Regions from separate parts of the Phyllobacterium sp. MT110 genome, predicted to be linked through region 1. Evidence: riboswitches for the same ligand, from Rfam matches in the RefSeq annotation. Region 1 holds a riboswitch; each other region holds the start of a gene.
The links. A riboswitch is a leader RNA that binds a small molecule or an ion and turns the genes downstream of it on or off. The one in region 1 is predicted to bind thiamine pyrophosphate.

Region 1 (6,396 bases):
GGTCCACGGATTTGCCGACATTGAAAAGCGCATTCTGCGCGCGCTCGACGAGGTGGGCCTCGGCTCCAGCTTCCGCTTCCGTTATTCGCATCAGCTGTCCGGCGGCCAGCGCCAGCGTGTCGCTATCGCCCGGGCATTGATCCTGGAGCCGTCGATCCTGCTGCTCGATGAACCGACATCGGCGCTCGACGCATCCGTACAGGCCGAAGTGCTGAACCTGCTGGAACAGATACGCCGCGACCGCAAGCTGACCTTCCTGATGGTCAGTCACGATCTGGCGGTGGTCACCCACATGTGCGACCGGCTGATGGTCATGCAGAGCGGTGCCGAGGTGGAGCGCCTTTCCGCCGCCGATCTTGCCGCCCGCAAGGTGACGCAGGCCTATACGCGCAATCTGCTCGTTGCCAGCGAGGGTTTTGTGCGGCCGGGCGCACCCGCTGCCTAGGTCGTGCTTTATCGGATTTTTACCATGGTGCACGACTTATCGCAGATTGAGACAATCTGAACGAATTTGCTAAGCAGGCATTTACGGCATGGCCTTCATGGTTCGCTCAACAACCGGAGCGGGCTATGAGCAAATTCAAACAATTCCTGAGAGACAAGCGTGGCGCCACGGCACTGACCTTCGGTCTGCTGCTTGTGCCGCTTATGGGCATGACCGGTCTTGCCCTTGACTATACCGTTGCCTCAAATGAAAGAGTCAATTTGCAGAACGCCGCTGACACAGCGGCGCTGGCCGGTGCCTCCATCTTCACGGGTGGCAATGCACAGGCTGCCGAGGACAGGGCACGGGCCTTTTTGCGTGCCAACCTTGGGGACAAGGCTGGCGCTGTCAGCGTCAATTTCAGTGCAAAGGACCAGAAGGTCACCGTCAATCTGGGAGGGCAGACCAATACCCTCTTCATGTCGTTACTGAACCAGAACTCAGTCCAGATTGGTGTGACTTCAACTGCGCTGGCGCCGTTGAAACCGTCAGAAGCCAAAATCATTTTGAAGGACATGTACGGCATTTGGGCCAAAAAGGTTTCGATTGTCGTCACTCGCCCTGGTTCAACTAAGGAAGTGACGTTAGGCACCGTGCTGTATGAGGCCAAAGACAAGACTGCCCTCAATTGGCGAGGAACAGGGGTCAAAACCATGAGTCCGGCTGACGGCAACGTTGTGCTCGGCGACTACCAAACACTGTATATCAAAATGGAAGTCAAAAAGGACGGTTGTGATGTCGGCCGTTATAATTCCACAGCTGGTACAAACACAGTTACGTGTAAAACTGCATCGAGCGGATATAGGAATTATGACGCAACATACCAAACCAATGATGGAAATACTGTGGATCATCTCTTCGTTGACGGTGTGCAGCTGAAGAAAAATGGTGATACAAAGTTAACTGATCTGCTCAGTTGCGATAAACAATCTCACGAACATGCTTGGGAAGACGGCGGTGGCTGGGACCAGCAAGATCTTTTCTACACGGTTATTTCCGGGTGCAAAGCTGTCGATGGCGAGAATGTCCGCCTGACCAACTGATGTCTGCAATCCTCAAGCGGCGCGATTGACTTTACGCCCCCGCCGCTCCATCATGACTTCATTCCGAGGGGGGCACTGTACAGTGCTGAGATAGCGTCGAGCTGGACCCTTGAACCTGATCCGGGTTATGCCGGCGTAGGAACGGGAATTGAGCATTCTTCACGCACTCTGCCTTGTCTTCGCACATATCCGGATCTCCACACGTTTGATGGAGTCCTGCAGATGCCGTTTTCGCTGAACCACCAATCGCCGAGTCTGTGACGGCCCGCCATGCGCATGCTCGTCCGCATCGCCGGGGCCCTGCTGGCTGTGCTTGCGTGCTGGCAGCTCGCTGTCTGGATGCTGCAGCCGCCGCGCTTCATCCTGCCCGGCCCCGGTTCTGTCATTGCCGCCCTGGTCGAGCAGCAGCATTATCTCCTGAGCAACGCCGCCATCACGGTGCTTGAGATCGTGCTCGGGCTGTTCTTCGGTGCCATGGCCGGAATCCTTGTTGCGCTTCTGGTGGCCGGCCTGCCGGGTTTCGGCCAGATCGTCTGGCCTCTGCTGCTGGTCCTGCAGGCGCTTCCGGTCTTTGCCATTGCGCCGCTCCTGGTTCTCTGGTTCGGCTTCGGCCTCGCGTCCAAGGTCGTCATGGCCAGCCTGATCATCTTCTTCCCCGTCGCCTCGTCCTTTGCCGATGCACTGCGGCGGACCAGTCAGGACCTGCTGGATGCCGCCGCCCTGACACAGGCTTCGCCGCTGGCGACGCTGTTCCTCATCCGTGTGCCCAGCGCCTTGCCCGGCCTCGGTTCGGGCCTGCGTGTTGCGGCGGTCTTTGCCCCCATTGGCGCCGTGATCGGCGAATGGGTCGGTGCCTCGCGCGGACTTGGCTTCGTCATGCTGCAGGCCAATGCCCGCATGCAGACCGACACGCTGTTTGCCGCTCTCATCATCCTCGCCGTTCTGACCATCGTTCTGCGTTTCCTCGTCGATGCCTTCGCCGCACGTCTCACGCCCTGGGTGCAGGCATCATGACCACTCCGTTTTCCCGTCCCGTTGATAAAGGAATGCCCATGTTTCGCCGCCGTGCGTTTGCCCCCGCCATCGTCCTGCTAACCGCCTTGTCTCTCCTCGCATCTCCCGCCGCGGCCGCAGACAAGCTGTCTGTCCTGCTGGAATGGTTCGTCAACCCCGACCATGCACCGCTGGTTGTTGCCCGCGAAAAGGGCTTCTTCAGCGAAGCGGGACTGGACGTGGATCTGATCCCGCCGGCCGATCCGGCAGCGCCGCCGCGCCTCGTGGCGGCCAAGCAGGCGGACATCGCCATCGGCTACCAGCCCAACCTTTATCTCAGCCATGATGAAGGCCTGCCGCTGGTGCGTTTCGGCACCCTGGTGGAGACGCCGCTCAACACGGTGACCGTCCTCGCCGATGGCCCGATCAAGAGCCTGAAGGACCTGAAGGGCAAAAAAGTCGGGTTTTCCGTGGCTGGTTTTGAGGATGCCATGCTCGGCGCGATGCTGAAATCCGAAGGCCTGAAGACGGGAGATGTCGAGCTGATCAATGTCAACTTCGCCCTGTCGGCATCGCTGATCGCCAATCAGGTGGATGCCACGGTGGGTGGCTACCGCAATTTCGAGCTGACGCAGATGGCGCAGGAAGGCCACAAGGGAACGGCATTCTTTCCCGAGGAGCATGGCGTGCCCGTTTATGACGAGCTGATCTTCCTGACCCATCCCGATCTGGCGAAAGACGACCGTTTGAAACGTTTCATCGGCGCCGTGGAAAAGGGCGCGATCTATCTGACCAACCATCCCGATGAGTCCTGGTCGCTGTTCATCAAGGCCTATCCCGATCTCGACAATGCGCTGAACCGGCAGGCATGGATCGATACATTGCCGCGTTTTGCCAAGCGTCCCGCCGCTCTCGACCGCAGCCGTTATGAACGGCTCGGCGTGTTCATGCACGAGGCGGGACTGATCAAATCGGTGCCCAAGGTGGATGACCTCGCCGTTGAACTGCAGTGAAACGATTTATTCGGAGAAAAAGACCATGCCAAAAGTAGATTTCCGCCTGAATGCCATTGTCGATGTCGATGCCATCGGCGGTGATGCCGATCTGGGTGCCCTGGCTTTGCAGGCCGCGCGGGGCGGGGCCACGATCATCCAGTATCGCGACAAGAATTCGCCGACGCGCAAGATGGTGGAGCGCGCCCGTGCCATCCATGCGGCCCTGCACGGCACAGGCATCCCCCTGCTTGTGAATGACCGCATCGACGTCGCGCTGGTGGCGGGTGTCGAGGGTGTGCACGTGGGGCGCGAGGACATGCTGGTCGCCGACGCCCGCACGCTGCTTGGCCCCGATGCAATCATCGGCCTGACGGTGAAGAATGAAGCCGATGCGCAGGTGGCCATAAGCTCTGCCATCGACTATGCCTGCGTGGGCGGTCTGTTCGAAACCCCTGCCAAGCACAATCCCGACGGCCCGATCGGTTTTGACGGGTTTGCCCGGCTGGCGGCCATCATCCGCGCGGCAAAGCCCGACCTGCCGGTCGGCGCCATCGCGGGCATCGATCTCGGCCGGGTCGCGCCGGCTATTCGCGCAGGCGCCGATGGGGTTGCGGTGATTTCGGCGATCTTCCGTCAGGCGGATCCGCGCGCCGCCGCACAGGTGCTTCGCGATGCCGTCGACGAGGCGTTGAGGGCAACCGCATGACCGCCATTGCCCTGACCATTGCCGGTTCCGACAGCGGCGGTGGCGCCGGTATCCAGGCCGACATCAAGACGTTCTCGGCGCTCGGTGTGTATGGCACGAGCGTGCTGACCGCGATCACCGCACAGAACACGCGCGGCGTCACCGCCATCGAGAACCTGAGCCCGGCTATCATCCGCGCCCAGATCGATGCCGTTCTCTCGGATATCGCGGTCGGGGCGATCAAGATCGGCATGGTTTCCACGGTCGAAACCATCGACACCATCGCGGAAGCCTTGAACCGCTGGCAGCGCAAGGCGGTCGTCGACCCGGTGATGGTGGCAACATCGGGCGATCGGCTTCTGCAGCCGGAGGCGGTGGAGGCGCTGCGCCAACAGCTCCTGCCGCTGGCATTTGTGCTCACGCCCAACCTGCCGGAAGCCGCATTGCTGACTGGCACACCCGCAGCGGAAACCGAACGGGAGATGGCGCGGCAGGCCGAGCTGCTGCTGAAGCTTGGTCCGGCGGCGGTGCTGATCAAGGGCGGTCACGGGCTTACAAGCCTCAGTACCGACCTCTTGTTTGACGGCACGTCTGTGATGCGTTTCGACGGACCGCGGCTTGTCACCACCCACGACCACGGCACGGGCTGCACCCTGGCGGCGGCGATTGCCAGCGGGCTGGCCAAGGGTCTTGATCTGCCGGTGGCAATCGGCGAGGCGAAAGCCTATCTGACGGCAGCCATGGCTGCCGCCGACGGGCTCAATGTGGGTCAGGGGCGCGGCCCGGTGCACCATTTTCATCGCTGGTGGGCGGCGTAGCGGCCGCCCCCGCATTGAGAATGCGCTGGTAGAACAGGCCGACGCCAACCAGCGACAGACCCAATCCGATGAAGGAGAGGGCCCGCAGGATGCCTTCAAGGTTCGACATGTCGAGCAGGAAAACCTTGGCGATCACAAGGAACACGATCGGTGCCGAGATCAGGCGCAATGGCCTGTTCTGCCGCCACGCGCCCAATCCGAAGAGGCCAAGGCCGAACAGCAGCCAGACGGCCGAATAGGTGAACATTTCCATCGAGTCCACGCCCTTCCACAGATGAATGCTGCTGCCCCAGAAGAACACCCGGATGGTGAGCGTCACCCATGTGAACAGCATGAGGCCGGACAGGATCGCCAGGGCCATGGCGTAGTGCCGGGGGCGGTTGGCCTGCGCCATGACCAGCGGCAGGCCGAACAGCTTTATCTGCGGTTCGCCGAAGGCGTTGAGCGCCACGAGAGCCGCCAGCAGGCCCGGCAGCAGGTAGCCCATGAACAGGCTGTTGAAGATCAGGCCGCCGCCGACCGAACCGTCAAACAGCGGATTGAGGAGAATGAAATGCTGCGTCACGGCCACCAGGATGCCGACGTAACCGACAATGAGTGCGGCGATGCGGTAGAGCCAGTCCTGGCCGCCCCGGCTCAGCATCATCAGCGACAATGATCCGCCGAGTGCGATGAGCGTGTAGAGTGACTGTTCGCTCAACGTTACATCGCCGCCGCTGTCGAGCGTGCCCCCATTCATCCAGTGGCGGACGAGGATATTGACGAGCACGAAGCCTGCCAGTACGGCAAGGGCCTGTGCAAGCCGGTAGGCGGTGTCCTTGGTCCCTTTGGCCAGCACGAGCTGCGCAACGGTCATGGCCGCGAAGAAGCCGCCGTAATTGAGCAGGAGCTGGTTGAAGAACGGCGTGGTCGACAGGCGGTCACTGCCGACGATCGTCGGATCGAAGAGAACATGCCCGAGGATGACAACGGCAAACACCGCCGGCGCAAAGCGCAGCACCGGTGCAAGGCGGGTTCGTGTGGCGAAGGCATAGACAACCGCCAGGGCACAGGCGGCCAGAATACGCCATTGCGGGTCGAACACCACGAAAAGGGCGAGCACGGCGAAACCGATGGATGCGGCGTCAAACAGCCAGGCCGGGGATGCCGGCTTCACATCGTCCTTCCACAGGCGCGTCAGCCATGTCGCAGCGCCGAAGCCGGTGATTGCGAGGCCGACGGTGAGTATTTCTTCGGTTGCGGCAGGTGTGTTACCGAAGATATAGAGCATCACTGTGATCATCACGAAGGGAACGGCGGTTCCCAGCGCCGCATAGGCAAGGCCGCGCACGATGTCAGGCAGCCGCGCAAGCACCGTTGCCGCAAGAACACCGATGGC
Region 2 (6,396 bases), on a different contig from region 1:
GCAGCTTGCCGCGAATGAGCGCCTCGCGGCCCGCCTGGTCGTCCTGCAGCACTTCCGACACAACGCGGCCGGCGATGACGGCTTCCGCTTCGCGCTGCTGGCGTTCGATGCCGTGATTGGCGATCACATGGCCCATTTCATGGGCAATGACGGCGGCAAGTTCCGCGCTGTCATTGGCCAGCGCAAGCAGGCCGCGGGTGACATAGAGATAGCCGCCCGGCAGTGCGAAGGCATTGATGTTGGGCGAATTGAGGATGGTGATGCGATAGGTATGGGTCGGATTGTCCGATACGGTGGTCAGATTGCCGACGACCTTGGCAACCATGCGTTCGAGCTTCGCGTCCTTGTACTCGCCGCCATAGGTGGCCAGGATGCGGGGATGCTGTTCGGCACTCAGTTTGGCCAGCCGGTCATTCTTCGAGACATTGTCGACGATGACAGGGCTTGAGGACGGGCCGAGCGCATCTTCCTTGGTAACGTTGAGCACCTGGCAGCCCGACAGAAAGGCGAGCAGCAGGGTCGTCGAAACCACGGTCGTGCTTCGTACTGCCGGATGGAACCGTCGATTGCCGATGGGGAGAATGTGCGAACCCAGAATCATGTCCTCATGTCGTGCGGCGCCAGTGCAAACGCTAAAGCCAAGTTCTCACTCGTCTTTTGCCTGCGGAATCGGTGTGCTTACTTTCTAGCTAGCCCGTTGAGCAGGCTGGGGCAAGAATTACATTGATTTCTTATGAGACCCATTGAGTACAAAATATGTCAAAGTGATAACTCTTGCGAGCCGAGATATTTTCGCAACAGGGAGGGGCCTTTGGCCGAGAGCAATTCGCCCGCGGGCCCCGATGCTGCCACATGGCCATTTTCGAGAAAGAACAGCGTTGATGGTAAACGCAAAGCATCGTCCGGATGGTGGGTGACCATCACAACAGTCATTCCAGTATCTTTTTGCAGTTGTCCGACCAGATCAAGCATTTCATGGCGCAATGCTGGACCAAGTGAAGCAAAGGCTTCATCAAGCAACAGTACAGGCCGGTTGCGCACCAGCGCCCGGGCGATGGCAACGCGCTGGCGTTCCCCGCCCGACAGTGCCGCCGGTTTGCGCGTCTCCTTGCCCGCAAGCCCAACCTTGGCGATGGCGTCGTGGACCGCCTGCTGATCCGCCGCGTCGAGGCGCAGGCCCGGCCTGCGGCCAAGACCGACATTGGCGGCAACGTCGAGATGGGCGAAGAGATTGTTGTCCTGAAACACCATGGAAACCGGGCGCCGGGATGGTTCGACATGCGTGACATCGGCATCGCCGATCAGCACGCGGCCGGAGAGCGGTGCCTCGAAACCGGCAATGAGATTGAGAACCGTGGATTTGCCCGCGCCGCTCGGCCCGATGATGGCGGCAATGGACGACGGTGCGATGGCAAGGTCGAAACGCATGGCCATATCGCCGTAATCGAAGCGAACGGCATCAAGCCGGATCGCGGCGCCGCCGGTTGTGATCTTTTCCGTTTGTTCAGCCATCTCTTGCATTGTCCTGTCGGGCGAGGCTGGCCGCACCGCAGTCGGCTGCGAACATCAAGAGCAGGCACAGGACCCCAAGGATCAGCGCAAGTCCCGCTGCATCCTGTGTGCGATAACTTCCCATGCGCTGCAAGAGCAGGAAAGGCAGGGTCTGGATGGAATCATTGCCGAACAGCGCGATGGTTCCAAGATCGCCCAGCGACAGGGCCATGGCAAAGGCGAAGGCAACACCCATGGGCAGGCGCAAAGCCGGCCAGTCGATCAGGCGCAGCCGGTCCCAGCCGGTGATGCCGAGCTGGAGGCAAAGCCGGTTGTGGCGGCTTGCAGCCGTATCCCAGGCCGGGCGCAGGATGCGGAAGGCGAAGGGCACGGCCATGGCGGCATTGACGCCGATGACCATGACGGGCGCAAGGCTGAACGGGTCGATGGCATGGCGCGAGAGGATGAACCAGCCGGCGCCGATGACAATGGGCGGCACCACCATGATCAGGCTCGCCCCCAGATCCAGTGACCGTTCGAACAGACCCGGCGAAACCGTTCGCCGCCGGCTCTGCTGATACTCCCGGGCGATGACAAGCGACAGCGACAGCGCGAGGGAGAGCAGGGCCGCGGCCGCGCCAAGCACGATGCTTGTGGCAATGGCGCGCCAGACGATGGATTCGCTCATCAGGCGCGCCAGGTCGGCGCCAAGCCCGGAGACAACGGTTCCGCCCATGGGCAGGCCGACAAAGAGCAGTCCGAGGAGAATGATCGCTGTATTGACGCATTGCGCTGCACGGCCCGGCCGCTCGAAGCGCCGCGTGGTCGTCTGAAGACTGAAGCCTTCGTCTGCCGGTTTGCCCGTCAGGCCGAGCAGCAGCAGCACGGCGATGGTCAGGCCCAGTTGCAGCAATGTGAGCGAGACGGCGCGGGCAATATCGAAATCGAAATGCAGGGACTGGTAGATCGCCACTTCCAGCGTGGTGGCACGCGGTCCGCCGCCCAGAGTCAGCACGATCGTGAACGAGGTGATGCAGAGCATGAAGATCAGCCCGGCAATACCGGACAGATTGCGGCGGATGACCGGCCATTCGATCAGGCGGAAGCGTGCCCAACCGCCCATGCCGAGCTGCGCGGCGAGTTTCCAGTAATCCGAAGGAATGGAATCAAGGCTTGCAAGCACCAGCCGGGTCGCCAGCGGCAGGTTGAAAAAGACGTGGGCGAGAAGGATGCCGGGAAGCCCGTAAATATTGGGTATGGTGTCCATGCCGAGGCTGCTGAAAGCAAAGGCCAGCAGGCCGTTGCGGCCATAGATGCTGGTGATACCCAGCACCGCAACAAGTGCGGGTAAGGCCAAGGGCAGGGCAAACAGGCGCAGAATCAGCGCGCGGCCGGGAAAGGCGGGATGTTCATGCAAGGCGCGCGCGAGTGGAATGGCAAGGGCAACCGCAAGCAGCATGGACAGGAGCGCCTGCACCAGCGTGAACCGAGCCACCCGCCACAGATAGCTGTCGAATGCGGCAAAACCTTCCACGCCGCCGCGCAGCGCTTCGGATGCGAGACTGAGAAGTGCGCCACCCGCAAGTGCCGCCAGAAAGGCGAGGGCGCATGCCCCCGCCCATGGTCTGAAACTGCGGATGGCAATCACAATGCTACAGGCTCATGGCCGCGAGCCATTCGTCGATCCAGGCTTTACGGTTCTTGGCGACCTCTTCGGACGGGAAGGCCAGGGTCTTGACGGGTTGAACAAGGGTTTCGAAGGCCGGGTTCAGCGCGTCGGTGGTTTTCGCAGCCGGATACATCCAGTTGTTTTCAGGAATCGCGTCCTGAAACGCCGGGCTGGTCATGAAGGCAAGAAACTGCGCCGATAGCGGGTTTTTCGCCCCGTTGACGGTCTGGGCAGCGACTTCGACCTGCAGGTAATGGCCTTCGCTGAACGAAATGGCCTTGTAGCGGTCCACGCGCTCGGCGATCAGGTGATAGGCAGGCGACGTCGTGTAGGACAGCACCAGCGGCGCTTCGCCCTTGGTGAAGAGGCCATAGGCTTCCGACCAGCCGGGCGTGACGGTCAGCACGCGGTCTTTCAGCTTTGCCCAGGCTTCCCCCGCCTTGTCGCCATAGACCGACTTGACCCAGAGCAGCAGGCCGAGACCGGGCGTCGAGGTGCGGGGGTCTTCGATGACGATCTTCTGCTTCGGGTCGCCTTCGACCAGTTCCTTCAGGCTTTCCGGCGGCGTCTTCAGCTTCTCGGAATCATAGATGACGGCGAAATAGCCGTAATCGTAGGGAACGAAGGTATCATCCTTGTAGCCGCCGGGGATGCTCACGGCGGAGGTGTCGATGCCATGGGGGGCAAACAGGCCGGTTTGCCTGGCCTCATAGGTCAGGTTGGTGTCGAGGCCGAGCACCACATCCGCCTTGGTTGACTCGCCTTCCAGCTTGACCCGGTTGAGCAGGGCAACGCCATCGGCAACCGCCACGAATTCGACCGTGCAGGCACATTGCTTTTCGAAGGCTTGTTTGACCTTCGGGCCGGGACCCCATTCGGCGGTGAAGCTTTCATAGGTGTAGACGGTGAGTTTGCCTTCGGCATGCGCGGTGCCAAGGGGAATGACGGCGAACAGAGCGGTCACAATGGCCGCTGTTTTTACAATAGTCTCGAATGGCCGCATCGGCGCCTCCTATCAGCAGTGTTCAAAAGGATTGGTGCGCCGGCAAATCTGCCGCGTCTAATCCCTCCGCCGGTACAAACCGGATCAGGTTCCGCGGGTTGGCAGGGTTTCCCCGTGCGCCTCTCAGCCGGTCCATGCGACCGGCACCCCGTTAGAGCGTGACAAGGATAGAGGTTCGGCCGAAGCCGTGCAAGCGGTCGATGCTTATGAAATCTTTATGTTTTGCCGGTTCTGCCAAATCGAAAGCTGATACTGGCGCGCCTATTGTCCCCAGCGAAAACATCCCGTGCGGCTGTTTTCCGATGGAAAGGGTCAATCATGTTTCGTGGTCACGGTTTTTATCATTCCCATGTCAGGGCGCAGCAGAACCCGGCTTCCCAAAACGCCCGCCGCAAGGCGATCCTCCTTCGTCCGCGCCGGCAGAAATTCATCCCGGAGCTCTATCCGAGCCTGTTTCTGGCCATCGGCGTGGCGATTGCCGGTATGGCCGCGATTGCACTCGGGCGCTTCGTTTAACCGAGAAACACGGATGCCCTGTGCGACCGGCTTGTGCCATGCTATGGCCGGTGCATGAGCAAATTCGTCCTTCTTCTTGGTGGAACCGTTCACGTCACCGACCGTCTTCGGCATCTCATTGCCGGGGCGCGCGTTCTTGCCGCCGATGGCGGCATTGCCCATGCGCAGGCGCTGGGCGTTGAACCCGAGTTGTGGCTGGGCGATTTCGATTCGACATCGCCTGAACTTGCCGAACGCTATGCGCATGTGCCGCGTTCGGTTTTTCCGGCCGCCAAGGACATGACCGACGGCGAACTGGCACTCAACGAGGCCTACCGGCTGGGCGCCACCGAAGTGATCCTGTGCGGCGCCTTTGGCGGTGAACGCACCGACCACACCCTGCTGCACCTGACCATGGCCACCCGCCATGCGGCGGAAGGCCGGAAGATCATTCTCTCCAGCGGAAGCGAGGAAGCGCATCCCCTGGTTGCAGGAGACTATGCGTTCGATTTTGCCGATGGAACGGTATTCAGCATTGTGGCCTTTACGTCCCTGCGCGGATTATTTATCCATGGTGCGCGATGGCCGCTGGAAAATATGGAACTTTCTTTCGGTTCATCGCTTACAGTGTCGAATGCCGTGTGTGGAAATCTCCACGTATCGCTTCGTTCAGGCAATGCAGTCCTGATTGCTGCGCCGTAAAATTGCGAACCGCTTGTAAAACAACGCGGAAAGTGCAATTCTTGCGGCACAGCATTGGGGACGCAAGCTGGTTAGTTTAGTTTTGAAACGGGAGAGGTCTTCCATGTTGAAAAGTTTGTCGACAGTAGCAGTTGCCGCACTTCTGGCATTTTCGGTAGCCGGTTGCACAACAAGTGAGCAGCGTACAGCGGGTTATGGCGTTGGCGGTGCAGCACTTGGTGCTTTGGCTGGTGGTGCAATCGGTGGTGGCCGTGGCGCACTGGCTGGTGCTGCCATCGGTGGTGTTGGTGGTGTGGCTGTTGGTGCCGCAACGGCCAACAATGATGGCCGCCGTTACTGCACATATGAAAACCGTTACGGCGAGCGTTATCGCGCGCCTTGCCGCGGTTACTAATCCTTCCCCATCAGGGAAAGCGGAACAGGCCGGGAAACCGGCCTGTTTTTGTTTGAGGCGCTGGGGTGCATGGGCTGATCTTTGTTCTGCCGCATTAAGCCCGCACGATATGGCCGCTATATTCATGTTGAGAGGATTGACTAATGAGTTTTCGTTTGACCGCCATTGCGGTTTCCGCGCTTCTGGCCATGTCATTGGCCGGTTGTGAAACGAGCGAACAGAACCAGCGGGCCGGGACGGGCGCGTTGATCGGCGGCGGTGTCGGCGCACTCGCCGGACAGGCACTCGGACACAATACCAAGAGCACCGTGATCGGTGCGGCCGGCGGCGCGCTTCTCGGTGCTGCTGTCGGTACGGCAACGACGCCAAGCGGTGGCGGCAACGGCAATCAGAATCTTTGCCGTTATCAGCGGCCCGATGGCAGCATCTACAACGCCCCCTGCGAAGGCAATGGCGGCCGCGGCGCTGCCTATGGCGGATACAACAACAACGGTTACAACAACGGCGGCTACTGAGCGGCACGTTGCTGAACGGATCCAGACAGGCCGGTTTTCCGGCCTGTTCTGTTTTATGCCATAAAGATATTTGACAGCGGCGCCAATCTCGCCGACAAGCGCCCGTCGGCACTGATGTCCGGCAATT
Region 3 (6,396 bases), on a different contig from region 1:
TCAGCGACGAGGGCACCTACGAGGACCCGGCAACGGGTTCCGCCACGGCAGCCTTTGCCGGGGCCATCCAGCATTTTGACCAGCCGCTCGACGGATTGTTGCGGCTGTGGCTGGAACAGGGCCAGGAAATGGGCCGTCCATCGCGATTGCGGCTGGAACTGGATATCGCCGACCAGAAGCTTGCCGGCGGGCGTATCGGCGGTTCGGCGGTCAAGACGGCGGAGGGACAGCTTTTTGTTTAAACAACTTATTGTTCAAAGCTGACATAAAGTTTTCAAGAAGGGCTGGACAGGCCGGTTTTGCCCCGTTATAGAGCCCCCACCTTCGGTCGTCAAAGCGGCTGACGGGCACATAGCTCAGTTGGTAGAGCAGCTGACTCTTAATCAGCGGGTCGTAGGTTCGATCCCTACTGTGCCCACCAATCAGAACCCCAGGTCATATCAATGGCTTGGGGTTTTTCTTTTGCTGCGGTTCTGAAACAGTCACCGTTTTGGCTTCGCCAGGAGGTGAGGGTTGGGCAGGCCGATGAGATAATTCATGTCGATCTCATGCGCCTCGCGCCATTCAGGCTCCTCATCGATCGAAAAGAGATACCCGTCTGCCGGCAGTGCTTCCATGATGGCAAAGCAATGGGCGCGCGCGTCGACCTGCATCATGTTGTGAATTTCGATGTCGAGAAACGGCAGCTGTTGCAACACGCCGCGGGCGCCCTTCAGTGCCGCGACCTCGTGCCCTTCCACGTCGATCTTGAGGAAGTCGACATTGCCCAAATCCGCATCGTCCAGCGCGATGACGTCGACAATCAGGTCACCATCGGGAGCATGAACATTGCTGTCGTTGAGGATGACGTTGCTGTGCGGCGCCAAAACCTTGTGGGTGCCCGTCTTCTGCCCGACGGCTTTGCCATGGGCCACGACGTTTGTCAGTCCGTTCAGTTCGGCATTCCGCTGCACGACACCCGCATTGAATGGCAGCGCGTCAAAGGCGGTTACCCTGCCGGTGGGGCCGGCCTTCTGGCTGAACAGCACGGTCATCAATCCATGATGGGAGCCGCAATCGACAACATGCGAGCCCGGTTTTATAAAGTAAAGGCAACGCTCCCGAAATCCGGTATAATTGTTTCCCGGTGCAACATACCAATGATATCCAATCTCATCGGCGATGCAGAATGGTATAGATCGGTCGCCATATCTTATGTTTTCAACGAATGGATATATCAATTACTTATCACTCCCGTCGAATTGTAGGGCACGTTATCATAGATAAGCTTAATATTGCATCATATCGCAAGTATAAAATCAAATTCCTAGGGTTCGCGGTTGGTCCGCCCGACGCTTCCGCCATCAACAACGCCGCAGCCATGGAATGGTCGAGTATGCAGTGGCGCCTTGAGCCCGCAAGACACATCGCGACAGAAGCAGCCGGTTTCCGCAGCATCGCTTGCCTCCGCTTTCCCATGGTTAACAATGGTGCTGCGGACGGAGGATCCAACCCCTTGCGGCCGCTCGCTTCAGGGGGCGGGGCAAACGAAAACCGTGGGCGGAACCGATGATTTTTGTTGCTTTCCGGCGGGCCCCAACTATAACGCCTTGAACAGGGCCTAATGGCCCTTTTTTCTTGTACGCATATCGATCTACCCAAACTGCTAGAGGAGACTTTCCATGAGCATTCGTCGTATTGAAGTCGGTCCACGCATGAGCCAGGCCGTTATCCATGGCAACACGGTTTATCTCGCAGGGCAGGTAGGCACACCGGGCAAGAGCGTCACCGAGCAGACCAAGGATGTCCTGGCTTCGGTCGAGCGCCTGTTGAAGGAAGCCGGTTCCGACAAGTCCAAGATCCTGCAGGCGATCATCTGGATGGCCGACATGAAGGACTTTGCCGAAATGAATGCGGTTTGGGATGCCTGGGTCGATCCGGCCAACACGCCTGCGCGCGCCACCGGCGAAGCCAAGCTGGCAACCCCGGACTACCTCGTCGAAATCATCATCACCGCTGCCATCTGATTCCCTGCCGAAATCCGTCCGACACGGCGGATTTGGCAAGGCGACAGGTTCATCCCGGCGGAAATATTGAATTTGCCGGGATGAAATGAAGTGGATGTCAGTAAAACTGCTCCCGTGCACTGGATTTTTAGCGCGGGAATGAATAAAGTCCGCGCTTCTCGGGATTGCCGTTGTGGTAATTCATCAAACGCTTGTCTGATTGTGACGCTTACGCCCGCAAGACGAGACAAGCATGGGTAAGGAAAACGATTGCAAGTTCTCGTCCGTGATAACAATGTTGAACAGGCCCTCCGGGTCCTGAAAAAGAAGATGCAGCGCGAAGGTCTCTTTCGCGAAATGAAGGCGCGCCAGGCTTTTGAAAAGCCGTCCGAGCGCCGTGTCCGTGAAAAGGCTGAAGCCGTCAGCCGCGCCCGCAAGGCAGCGCGCAAGCAGGCACAGCGTGAAGGTCTGCTTCCTGGTCCGAAGAAGAAAGAACGCGTTGCCCGTCCAGGTGCCGCGACCAGCGATTTCAGCAACAACCGATAATCAATGACCGGAGTTTCCGGTCCTTGCAAAACGCGACAGAACCCGCACAGCGAGCCATGCTGGAGCGGGTTTCGTTTTGTGAAGACTCCGCCATAACTATCGTCTTCACATCGATATTACCCGGTTTCAAAAAAGTGCCTTCTTGTGCGCCGCATCACGCCGCGCCTATGCATGCTCCATACTATTCAAGCCTTATGGAGACCTTTCAATGGCACCCAAGCTCAACATCGTCCACGTCAGCACCCGGCCGGGCCGCGCCGGTCAGCCGGTTGCCAAGTGGTTCCATGATTTTGCCAGCCAGGACGGCCAGTTCGAGCCGGTTCTGATTGACCTGGCCGATCTCAACCTGCCGGTTTTCGACGAACCAAACCACCCGCGTGCCCGGAAGTATGAGCATGCGCACACGAAAAAGTGGAGCGCGCTGATCGAAGCGGGCGATGCGATCGTGTTCGTGACGCCGGAATATGACTATTTCGCTCCGCCGTCCCTGACCAATGCGATCATTTATCTCTGGCAGGAATGGAACTACAAGCCGGTCGGTTTCGTCAGCTATGGCGGCGTGTCGGGCGGCCTGCGCTCGGTCGAATCGGTCAAGGGCCTCATCGCAGGCCTGCGGATGGTTCCCATTCCCGAAGGCGTTCCCGTTCCGGCGTACCAGCAGTTCATCAACGATGAAGGCGTCTTCCAGGCCAATGAACTGGTGACGGCGAGCGCCAACACCATGATTGGCGAATTGCTCAAGTGGAGCAATGCGTTGAAGCCGCTGCGCGCGTCCTGATCCGGTCAAGGCGCCCGGAATCGACGGGGCGCCACACACACGATTTTACCGATTCGCTTGACAAATGGCGGATCGGGCGTTCAATTCAAGACATTCACCAGGGGGGTCCCGACAAGGGGCTGAGATTCTGCTGGCTTTTGCAGCGCAGTGACCCGTTGAACCTGATCCAGTTCATACTGGCGTAGGGACGGTGCGAAAGTCATGCGAGTCAGCCTCGGCACATCCGTATCCGGATTCGCAATCTCTTTTCATCCTTCCGGCACAGAACTGGGTTTCCACGCTTAACCGCCTAGGAGCCTGATGATGACCGCAATTACCCCAACCGTTTCGGCAGGACCGCTGCCGGCCTCGATCAAAATATACAAACCCGGCCATATCCATCCGGATATCCGCGTGCCGTTGCGCCAGATATCGGTGCATCCAACGGCGGGCGAGCCGCCGGTGACGGTGTACGACGCGTCCGGGCCGTATACGGATGCCAACGCTGCCATTGACATCGCCAAGGGCCTGCCGCGCATTCGCGCAAGCTGGCTTGCCGGCCATGCCGACCTTGCCGCCTATGACGGCCGCCACGTCAAGCTGGAGGACAATGGCTTCGTCACCGGTGAACGGCTGACCCCGGAGTTTCCTGTGCGCAACCGGCCTTTGCGGGCGAAGGGCGATAAAGCCGTGACGCAGCTCGCCTATGCCCGGGCGGGGATCATCACGCCGGAGATGGAATATGTTGCGATCCGTGAAAACCTTGGCCGCGACGCGGCGCGGGCGCAGCTGGAGCGCGACGGCAATTCCTTCGGCGCGTCGGTGCCGGATCATGTCACACCGGAATTCGTCCGCGAGGAGATTGCCCGGGGCAGGGCGATCATTCCGGCCAATGTCAACCATCCTGAACTTGAGCCGATGATCATCGGCCGCAACTTCCTGGTCAAGATCAACGCCAATATCGGCAATTCCGCAGTGACCTCCTCCATGGCGGAGGAAGTGGAAAAAATGGTCTGGGCCATCCGCTGGGGTGCCGACACGGTGATGGACCTGTCGACCGGCCGCAACATCCACAATATCCGCGAATGGATCATCCGCAACGCCCCCGTGCCGATCGGCACCGTGCCGCTCTATCAGGCGCTGGAAAAGGTCGGCGGCATCGCCGAGGACCTGACATGGGAGGTCTATCGCGACACGCTGATCGAGCAGGCGGAGCAGGGTGTCGATTATTTCACCATCCATGCGGGTGTTCGGTTGCATTACATCCCGCTGACCGTCGACCGCGTCACCGGCATCGTGTCGCGTGGCGGCTCGATCATGGCCAAGTGGTGCCTGCATCATCACCGGGAAAGTTTCCTCTACGAGCATTTCGAGGAAATCTGCGATATCTGCCGTGCCTATGATGTCAGCTTCTCGCTGGGTGACGGGCTGCGGCCGGGTTCCATCGCCGATGCGAACGATGCGGCGCAGTTTGCCGAGCTGGAGACGCTGGGGGAACTGACGCAGATTGCCTGGGCCAAGGGCTGCCAGGTGATGATCGAGGGCCCCGGCCACGTGCCGATGCACAAGATCAAGGCGAACATGGACAAGCAGCTTGCCGTCTGCGGCGAGGCGCCGTTCTACACGCTGGGACCGCTTACCACCGATATCGCGCCCGGCTATGATCACATCACGTCGGGCATCGGTGCGGCGATGATCGGCTGGTTCGGCACCGCCATGCTTTGCTATGTCACGCCGAAGGAACATCTCGGACTGCCCAACCGCGACGATGTGAAGATCGGGGTGATCACCTACAAGATCGCCGCCCATGCGGCGGACCTTGCCAAGGGCCATCCGGCGGCGCAGGTGCGGGACGATGCCCTGTCGCGGGCGCGCTTCGAGTTCCGCTGGGAAGACCAGTTCAACCTGTCGCTCGATCCCGAAACGGCGCGGCTGTTCCACGACGAGACATTGCCGAAGGAGGCGCACAAGGTGGCGCATTTCTGCTCCATGTGTGGGCCGAAATTCTGTTCGATGCGGATTTCCCACGATATCCGCGCCGAAGCGCAGAAGGAGGGCATGTCAGCCATGGCGGAAAAATTCCGGCAGGGCGGCGATCTCTACATGCCGCTGAAATCAGCAGCTGTACCCATACCGGTCGGGGGTGACGAATTCTGATGCGTGTTCTTGTCAAAGGCGCCGGCGTGGCCGGGCTCACCGCCGCACATGAACTGATGGCGCGGGGCGCGGACGTAACCGTCTTCGACCCGCGCCGCGACACGTCATCGACCGCCTCCTGGTATGCGGGCGGCATGCTTGCGCCGTATTGCGAGCGGGAAAGTGCCGATGAACAGGTGCTGGAACTCGGATTGAAGGCTGCCTCCTGGTGGGAGGCGGCTCTGCCGGGGCGCGTCGTGCGCAACGGCACGCTGGTGCTGGCGCCAGCGCGTGATGCCGGGGAATTGGACCGTTTCGCATCGCGCACCTCGGGTTTTGCCGGCGTGGACGCGCAGGAACTGGGCAGTCTCGAACCCGACCTTGCGGGGCGGTTCCGCCGGGGGCTGTTTTTCCGGGACGAAGCGCATCTCGATCCGCGCCGCGCCCTGACGGCGCTGGCGGCCAAGCTGGCCGCATCCGGCGTTCGCTTTGAGAACGAGCGGGACGAGGGCAAATTCGACCGCATTGTCGACTGCACCGGTTATTCCACGGCCAAGCCGGATCTGCGCGGGGTGCGCGGTGAAATGCTGATCCTGCAAACCCGCGACATCGTGCTGGCCCGGCCGGTCCGGTTGATCCATCCGCGTTTTCCCGTCTACATCGTCCCGCGCGCCGATCACCTTTTCATGGTCGGCGCGACGATGATCGAAAGCGATGCGACGGGGCCGGTTACTGCCCGGTCGATGATGGAACTGCTCAATGCCGCCTACAGCCTGCATCCGGCCTTTGGCGAGGCAGCGATCATCGAGACCGGTGTCGGCGTGCGCCCGGCCTATGCGGACAATTTTCCGCGCGTGGAGCGCGATGGCCGGGTGATCAGCATCAACGGATTGTACCGGCACGGATTTCTGCTGGCGCCTGCCATGGCGATGCAGGCGGCAGCGATGGCTTTTGACTCGGAGAAGGTAGCTT

Region 2: linked by a shared signal. The riboswitch ahead of thiB (thiamine ABC transporter substrate binding subunit) and the one ahead of AC1Q5O_RS20640 (ABC transporter permease) in region 1 are both predicted to bind thiamine pyrophosphate.
Region 3: linked by a shared signal. The riboswitch ahead of thiC (phosphomethylpyrimidine synthase ThiC) and the one ahead of AC1Q5O_RS20640 (ABC transporter permease) in region 1 are both predicted to bind thiamine pyrophosphate.

Annotation. Positions count from the first base shown of each region.
Region 1 is NZ_JBXAFE010000005.1:185,904-192,299, forward strand. It holds gene AC1Q5O_RS20630 (ABC transporter ATP-binding protein) at 1-445, shown strand, start outside; gene AC1Q5O_RS20635 (TadE/TadG family type IV pilus assembly protein) at 571-1,527, shown strand; TPP riboswitch at 1,584-1,686, shown strand; gene AC1Q5O_RS20640 (ABC transporter permease) at 1,798-2,541, shown strand; gene AC1Q5O_RS20645 (ABC transporter substrate-binding protein) at 2,580-3,533, shown strand; gene thiE (thiamine phosphate synthase) at 3,559-4,221, shown strand; gene thiD (bifunctional hydroxymethylpyrimidine kinase/phosphomethylpyrimidine kinase) at 4,218-5,018, shown strand; gene AC1Q5O_RS20660 (DUF2339 domain-containing protein) at 4,960-6,396, opposite strand, start outside.
Region 2 is NZ_JBXAFE010000002.1:488,462-494,857, forward strand. It holds gene AC1Q5O_RS13950 (M48 family metalloprotease) at 1-517, opposite strand, end outside; gene thiQ (thiamine ABC transporter ATP-binding protein) at 760-1,512, opposite strand; gene thiP (thiamine/thiamine pyrophosphate ABC transporter permease) at 1,505-3,139, opposite strand; gene thiB (thiamine ABC transporter substrate binding subunit) at 3,144-4,163, opposite strand; TPP riboswitch at 4,208-4,324, opposite strand; gene AC1Q5O_RS13970 (hypothetical protein) at 4,482-4,679, shown strand; gene AC1Q5O_RS13975 (thiamine diphosphokinase) at 4,734-5,360, shown strand; gene AC1Q5O_RS13980 (YMGG-like glycine zipper-containing protein) at 5,464-5,754, shown strand; gene AC1Q5O_RS13985 (YMGG-like glycine zipper-containing protein) at 5,898-6,269, shown strand.
Region 3 is NZ_JBXAFE010000001.1:1,779,682-1,786,077, reverse strand. It holds gene AC1Q5O_RS09170 (PhzF family phenazine biosynthesis protein) at 1-242, shown strand, start outside; tRNA gene AC1Q5O_RS09165 (tRNA-Lys) at 346-421, shown strand; gene AC1Q5O_RS09160 (FkbM family methyltransferase) at 483-1,220, opposite strand; gene AC1Q5O_RS09155 (RidA family protein) at 1,662-2,006, shown strand; gene rpsU (30S ribosomal protein S21) at 2,256-2,531, shown strand; gene AC1Q5O_RS09145 (NADPH-dependent FMN reductase) at 2,740-3,309, shown strand; TPP riboswitch at 3,399-3,515, shown strand; gene thiC (phosphomethylpyrimidine synthase ThiC) at 3,613-5,445, shown strand; gene thiO (glycine oxidase ThiO) at 5,445-6,396, shown strand, end outside.